Linked DNA regions of Polymorphobacter megasporae. The protein of the gene in region 1 interacts with the protein of each later gene in a pairwise test. Links are inferred from orthologs where the notes say so. Each region holds a gene or a part of one and is shown on either strand. Other genes may lie near its edges. The genes, in order: mtgA and KTC28_RS07780.

The links.
Region 2: the proteins of mtgA (region 1) and KTC28_RS07780 interact in binary tests that used the Escherichia coli proteins (3 or more experiments, as listed by UniProt). The link is inferred for Polymorphobacter megasporae from one-to-one orthologs.

The regions. Positions count from the first base shown.
Region 1 is NZ_CP081848.1:2,012,889-2,015,918, reverse strand. Bases 182-3,030 are described here. They hold mtgA (monofunctional biosynthetic peptidoglycan transglycosylase), read left to right. Parts: upstream 182-1,185; coding sequence 1,186-1,875; downstream 1,876-3,030. Other genes in these bases: KTC28_RS09600 (DNA polymerase III subunit gamma/tau), read right to left, coding at 2,207-3,030; KTC28_RS09605 (YbaB/EbfC family nucleoid-associated protein), read right to left, coding at 1,888-2,214; KTC28_RS09615 (flavin monoamine oxidase family protein), read left to right, coding at 182-1,162. Also shown: more of KTC28_RS09615, read left to right, coding at 1-181. UniProt on the Escherichia coli protein: Peptidoglycan polymerase that catalyzes glycan chain elongation from lipid-linked precursors. May play a role in peptidoglycan assembly during cell division in collaboration with other cell division proteins.
Region 2 is NZ_CP081848.1:1,666,304-1,669,608, reverse strand. Bases 451-3,305 are described here. They hold KTC28_RS07780 (peptidoglycan D,D-transpeptidase FtsI family protein), read right to left. Parts: upstream 2,806-3,305; coding sequence 1,096-2,805; downstream 451-1,095. Other genes in these bases: rsmH (16S rRNA (cytosine(1402)-N(4))-methyltransferase RsmH), read right to left, coding at 3,275-3,305; KTC28_RS07775 (hypothetical protein), read right to left, coding at 2,808-3,278; KTC28_RS07785 (UDP-N-acetylmuramoyl-L-alanyl-D-glutamate--2,6-diaminopimelate ligase), read right to left, coding at 451-1,094. In the rest of the region: more of KTC28_RS07785, read right to left, coding at 1-450. UniProt on the Escherichia coli protein: Essential cell division protein that catalyzes cross-linking of the peptidoglycan cell wall at the division septum. Required for localization of FtsN.

The DNA.
Region 1 (3,030 bases):
AGCCGGCGATCGGGTCGGCGGGCGCGCGCATACCGTCATCCGTGAGGGCTACGCGCTCGATCTCGGCTGCGGCTGGCTGCATTCCGGCGAGCGCAATCCATGGACTGCGGTCGCCGAGGCGGCAGGGCTGACCGTCGACCGCTCGCCCGCGCGCTGGGACACGCAATGGCGCGATCTCGGCTTTCCGCCTGCCGACCAGGCGGCGTTCGGCGCGGCGTTTGCTGCGTTCGACGAGGAGGTCGAGCGGCGGGCCACCTTGCCCGACGTGCCGCTCGCCGATGCCCTTCCCGCTGCTGGCGACTGGGCGGGTGCAGTCGACGCCGTCGTCGGCTACCTCGACGGCGTCGCGGCGAGGGCGGTTTCGCTCCACGACCATGCCGCCTTCGATGCCGCCGCCTCGGACAATAATTGGCGCGTCCGCGAGGGGCTTGGAACCGCCGTCGCGACATTGGCCGTCGGGCTCGATATCCGGCGGAACACGGCAGTGACAGCGATCGCGGTCGGCAGCGATGCGGTCCGCGTGACGACGTCCGCCGGGGTCGTCGAGGCAGCGACGGCGATCGTCACCGTCTCAACCGCCGTCCTCACCCGGATCGCTTTCACCCCCGAACTGCCCGGCCACCTCGCCGCCGCCGGCGACCTGCCGCTCGGCGACGTCGGCAAGGTCTTCCTCCACATCGACGGGCCGACCGACTTCCCTGTCGACGGCCACCTTCGCGGGCATCCGCGCGCATTATGCTCGGCCAGCCACCGGCTTCGCCCGTTCGGCTGGCCCGTGATCGAAAGCTATTTCGGCGGTCCCTACGCCGCCGACCTCGCCGCCGCTGGCCCGGCGGCGGCGATCGACGCGATGATCACCGAGTTGTGCGGATTGCTCGGATCCGACTGGCGAGCGCGGTTCCGGCCCTTGGCGGTCAGCGGCTGGCGCGCCGAGCCGTTTATCGGCGGCGCGTGGAGTCATGCCCGCCCCGGCCGCCGTGATGCCCGCCGGGCAATCGTCGAGCCGGTCGCGGGCCGATTGTTCTTCGCCGGCGAGGCAGGCGCGCTCGACGATGTCGGTACCGCGCACGGCGCGCATGCCACCGGGGTCGCTGCGGCGACCGCCGCGCTCGCCGTCTTGGCGCAACCCGCCTTGACGTCGCCCGAGGCTGTCGCCCAATAGCCCCGCGTAGTTAGGGGAGCCGGGTGGTGCGAACGGTCGGCTGGCTCCTCGGCAAGCTCGTCACCGTGGCGATAGTCGCCGTGCTGTTCGCGGTCGCGTGGGCGCTCGCCTATCGCTGGATCGACCCGCCGATAACCGTGCCGATGATCCGCGACGCGCTCGCCGGGCAGCATGTCGAGCGGACGTGGGCGCGGCTCGACCAGATCGCGCCGGCGATGCCGCGCGCGGTGATCGGCGCCGAGGATTCGACATTCTGCTCGCACCACGGCTTCGATTTCGGCGCGATCGAGCACGCCGCCGAGAAGAACGCGACGTCGCGCAAGGTCATCGGCGGCTCGACGATCTCGCAGCAGACCGCGAAGAACGCCTTCCTCTGGCCGGGTCGCTCGTACCTCCGCAAGGGGCTCGAGGCATATTTCACCGTCCTGATCGAGGCGATGTGGGGCAAGCCGCGGATCATGGAGGTCTATCTCAACATCGCCGAACTCGGCCCCGGCATCTACGGCGTCGAGGCCGCGGCACAGCATTATTTCGGGGTCAGCGCCGCCCGGCTGAGCCCGGCGCAAGCCTCGCGCATCGCCGCGATCCTGCCGCAGCCGATCAAGCGCGACGCCGCCGCCCTCCACGGCGCGGTCAAGCGCCACGCCCGCGCGATCGAGCGGCGGATCGGGGTGGTGCGGCGCGATGCGATCGACGGGTGCCTGGCGGACTGAAGCCGCGCTGGGTTACATCCCCGGCAGCTTGAACCCCGGCGGCAGCGGCAGGCCGGCGGTCATCTTCTGCATCTCGGCGTGTCCGACGGCGTCGGCCTTGCCCTTGGCGTCGTTGAACGCAGCGACAATCAGGTCTTCGAGCATGTCCTTGTCGGCGGTGTTGAGCAGCGACGGGTCGATGTCGACGCCGATGATGCGGCCTTTCGCGGTCGCGCGGACCTTGACCAGACCGCCGCCCGCCGCGCCCTCGACCTCGATCCCGTCGAGGCTCGCCTGCGCCTTGGCCATGTCGGCCTGGAGGCCCTGCGCCATCTTCATGATGTCGTCCATGTTAGGCATCGGCTGAATTCCTGTGCGGTAAATCGTCGGGGTCGGCGGCATCGATACCAAGCAAAGTCGCGTCGGGGAATGCCGCGAGGATCTGCCGCACGAGCGGGTCGGCCATCGCCGCGTCGCGCGTCGCCTGGATCCGCGCCTCGGCCTGTTCGTGGAGCGTCCGCGCGCCGCCGTCGCGCGCCAGTGTCACCGTCCAGCGCGTGCCTCCCGTCGCCTTGCCGAGCGCGAGCATCAGCTGCTGCGCGAAGCCGGGGCCGAGGTCGGACGGCGCGACGATCGTCAGGGTCGGCGGAGCGTAATCGACCAGCCGGACGACGTCGTGGAGGACGTGCGCGAGGCGCGGTTCGCGAGATTCCTCCATCAACGCGACGAGACCGGGATAGTCGGTGGGGAGCGTGGGGAATGGCGCAGGCGAGGCACTTGCCGCTGGCGGCGCAATTGGCGCTCGAGCGGACGATCCCTCCCCCCTTTCGTCGTCCCGGCGCAGGCCGGGACCCATATCTCCGCGAGCCGTGCCGGTGGCGAGATGGGTCCCGGCCTGCGCCGGGATGACGGCTGAAAGTGCGGAAATACCCTGAGCAGCGGGCGCGGCGTGTGGAAGGGCGGGCGCGGCAGGCCCATCCTCCCCGCGCTCGGTCAGCTTGCGGACCAGCTCCCCCGGATCGGGCAGCGCGCTCGCGTGGATGATCCGTAGCAGCGCCATCTCCGCCGCCTGCACCGGCACCGGCGCGGCGTGAACCTCGGCCAGCCCCTTGAGCAATAACTGCCACAGCCGGTGGAGATTGGGGAACGACAGCCGCGTCGCCCAGTCGCGGACGA
Region 2 (3,305 bases), 350 kb from region 1 along the record:
CCATCGGTATGCGGGCGCAGCGCCTCGATCGCGGCACGGAGGCCGTCGGGGGTGTGGGCGTAGTCGACGTAGACCGGCGCGCCCGACTTCGCGATCACCGCGCGTTCGAGGCGTCCGCGCACCGGCTGGACCCGGGCAAGATTGGCGAGCGTGCCCGCGACGTCGCCGCCGGTGGCGATCACCAGCCCCGCCGCGACGAGCGCGTTCGCCGCCTGATACGCGCCGATCAGCGGCAGCTCGACGCGGTAAGTCTTGCCGGCGACGACGAGATCGAGCGTCTGGCCGAGCCTGGAAGGTGTGCGCCCGGCGAGCCGGATGGTATCGCCAGTGGGGCCGACGGTGTGCGGCACTTGTGCGCGCTTGTGCGCGGCGGCGACGACGCGGCGGCTCCACGTCGTGTCGGCGTCGCACCACACGACAGGAACGCCTGCGGGATCAAGGACTTCGCTGAACAGCCGGAGCTTCGCAGCGAAATACGACTCCATGTCACCGTGGTAATCGAGGTGGTCGCGGCTGAGGTTGGTGAAGGCAGCAGCGCCAACATGAAGCCCCTCGGTGCGGTACTGCGCCAGCCCATGACTCGACGCCTCGAAGGCGACATGCGTCAGCCCCTCGCGCGCCAATCCGCCCATGTTGGCGAGAAAGGTGACGACGTCGGGGGTCGTCAGCCCGGTCGAGACCTGATCGTCGGCGGTCGTCACGCCGAGCGTCCCGATGCTCGCGGCGTGTTGACCCGCCAGCCGCCAAAGCTGCCGCGTCAGTTCGACCGTCGAGGTCTTGCCGTTCGTCCCGGTGACCGCGACAGCAACCTGCGGGAAAGGCGCGAAGAACTTGGCCGCCATCGCCGCGAACAGCCGCCGCGGCTCGTCCGCCGACAGATGCGGCACCCCGTCAACCCGCGCTCCGGCCCGGGCGACGACCGCAACCGCGCCGTTGGCGATCGCCGCGGCGATATAGTCCTCACCGTTGACCGTGCTACCGGGGAATGCGCCGAACACCGTCCCCGGCGCGACCTTGCGATGATCGAGCGCGAACCCCGTCACCGGCAGCGCCCGATGCGCCTGATCGACCTCGGCAAGGTCGCCTAAGTTCATGCTATTCCTTGTCCGGCGCGCTGGCAGCCAGCCCGAGCATGCCGTTTACATCGATGTCGTGCGTCATGTCGGGCGCGACCCCCAACATCGGCCCGATCCGCGTCACGATCTTCTCGATGATCGGCGCCGAAACCTGTCCGGCGGTCGAGTAACCCCCCGTCTTCTTCGTTCCGTGCGGCGCGTCCAGCAGCGCGATCACGACATAGCGCGGCGCATCCATCGGAAAGGCGGCTGCGAAGGTCGAGATATTGACGTGCTTTTCGTAGTGCCCGCCCTGTTGCTTTTCGGCGGTTCCAGTCTTGCCGCCGACGCGGTAACCGGCGGCGTTCGCCTTCCGCCCGGTGCCCGAGAGAACCACCATCCGCAGCAGTGCCCGCATCTGGTCGGAGGTGCTTTCCTTGAAGATGCGCTTGCCCGGTACCGCCTGGCCGGGTTCGACCTTCAGCATCGTCGCCGGGCGGAAGATGCCGCCGTTGACGACCGTCGCATATGCCGTCGCCAGATGCAGCGGGGTCACCGCGATGCCGTGACCAAAGCCGACCGTCATCGTCGCGATCTCGCCCCAGTTATTTGATGCCGGGTACAGCGTGTGCCCGCGCTCCATCAACTCACCGCTGACCGGCGACAAAAAGCCGAGCGCGTCGAGATAGGCCCGCTGCCGGGTCGCGCCCAGTTCCGCCGCCATGTGCGCGGTGCCGATGTTCGACGAATGGATGAAGATGTCCGGTACGGATGCCCAACGACGCAGTTCGTGACCGTCGGGGTCGTCGTGAATTGTGAAGCGGCCGATGTGGATAGGTGCGGTCGCATCGTACTTCTGGTCCATCGACTTGATGAAACCATCGTTGAGCGACATCGCGATCGTCATCGTCTTGAAGGTCGAGCCGAGCTCATACACTCCCAGCGTCGCCCGGTTAAAGCGTGCATTGTCGCTGGCGTGCCCGGCTGCGTTGGGGTTGAAATCGGGCAGCGACGCAAGGGCGATGACCTCGCCGGTGTGGACGTCCATGACGATTCCGGCAGCGCCGAGTGCGGTGAACTCGGCCATCGCCGCGCCGAGCTCGTTTTCGAGCGCCTGCTGAACGCGGCTGTCGAGCGCGAGGAAGACCGGCTTGCCGCGTGTCGCCGGCGCGGTCAGGCGGGTGTCGAGCGCGCGCTCCATCCCGTATTTACCATGACCGTCGATATCGGTGTAGCCAATGACATGCGCGGCGAGATCGGCATTGGGATACAGCCGCTCGGGCTCGCGCTCGAGCGTGATCGCGGGTTCGCCGAGGTCGTTGATCCGTTTCGCCTGCTCCGGCAGGACACGACGCGCGATATAGCGGAATGCACCCGGATGGGTGAGCTCGAAGTAGATTTGCCCCGGGGTCTTGTCGGTCAGGATCGCCGCCAGCGACTGCGCGAGCGCGTGCGGGTCACCGATGAGCTTGCGCGGGGCGACCGCGACCGCGACCGCGTCGAACGTCCGCGCGAGCTCGATGCCGTTGCGGTCGAAGATGTCGCCGCGTGGCGGGATCGGTGCCGCGAAGGCTTCACGCCCGCCGGTGTCGCGCTCGTGGAGCAGCGCAAGGTCGGCGAGGCGCAGGCCGAGAATCCCGGCGATCGCAACAAACAGCAGGACGCACGTCATCAGCCGCGTCCGCGCGCGGGCGAGCGCCGCTTGCCGTTGACCGGCTAGCGGGAGCGTTCGCCGCGGCAGCGCCGCCATAATCACCGCAGGGCGATCTTCTGGAAGGTTGCAGTCTGGCTCGCAGCGACCGCAACGAGCCGCGCGTCGACGCTGAGATCGTTGGCGATGCGCGGCGCCGTGAACGCGACGCGGCGGATCGGCGCGACCGGCGCAGGCGCATCGCGGACGACCGCAGCCACCTCGACCGGCGTGTGCGAGGGGAGCGGCGCAGCATAGCTTGCGAGGAGGACCGGACTGCCGAGCAACTGCTCGGCACGTGGCGGGGCAAGCGCGAGGACCTGCTCGTTCCAGCGCTGAAGCTCGGGGAGCCGCGCCCGCGTGCGGAGTTCGGCCTGGAGGAGGCGGATGTCGGCGGTATCGCGCGCGATCCGCTGGCGCGCGGCGTCGATCCCGGCACGCTCGGTCGAGGCGCGGAGCGAGACGGTGTAGCAACCCATCGCCGAGGCGAGCGCGGCGGCGATCATCGCGGCGGATTTGAAGCTGGTTTTCATGCGGCTCTCCATGCTGGGGCGGCGGTG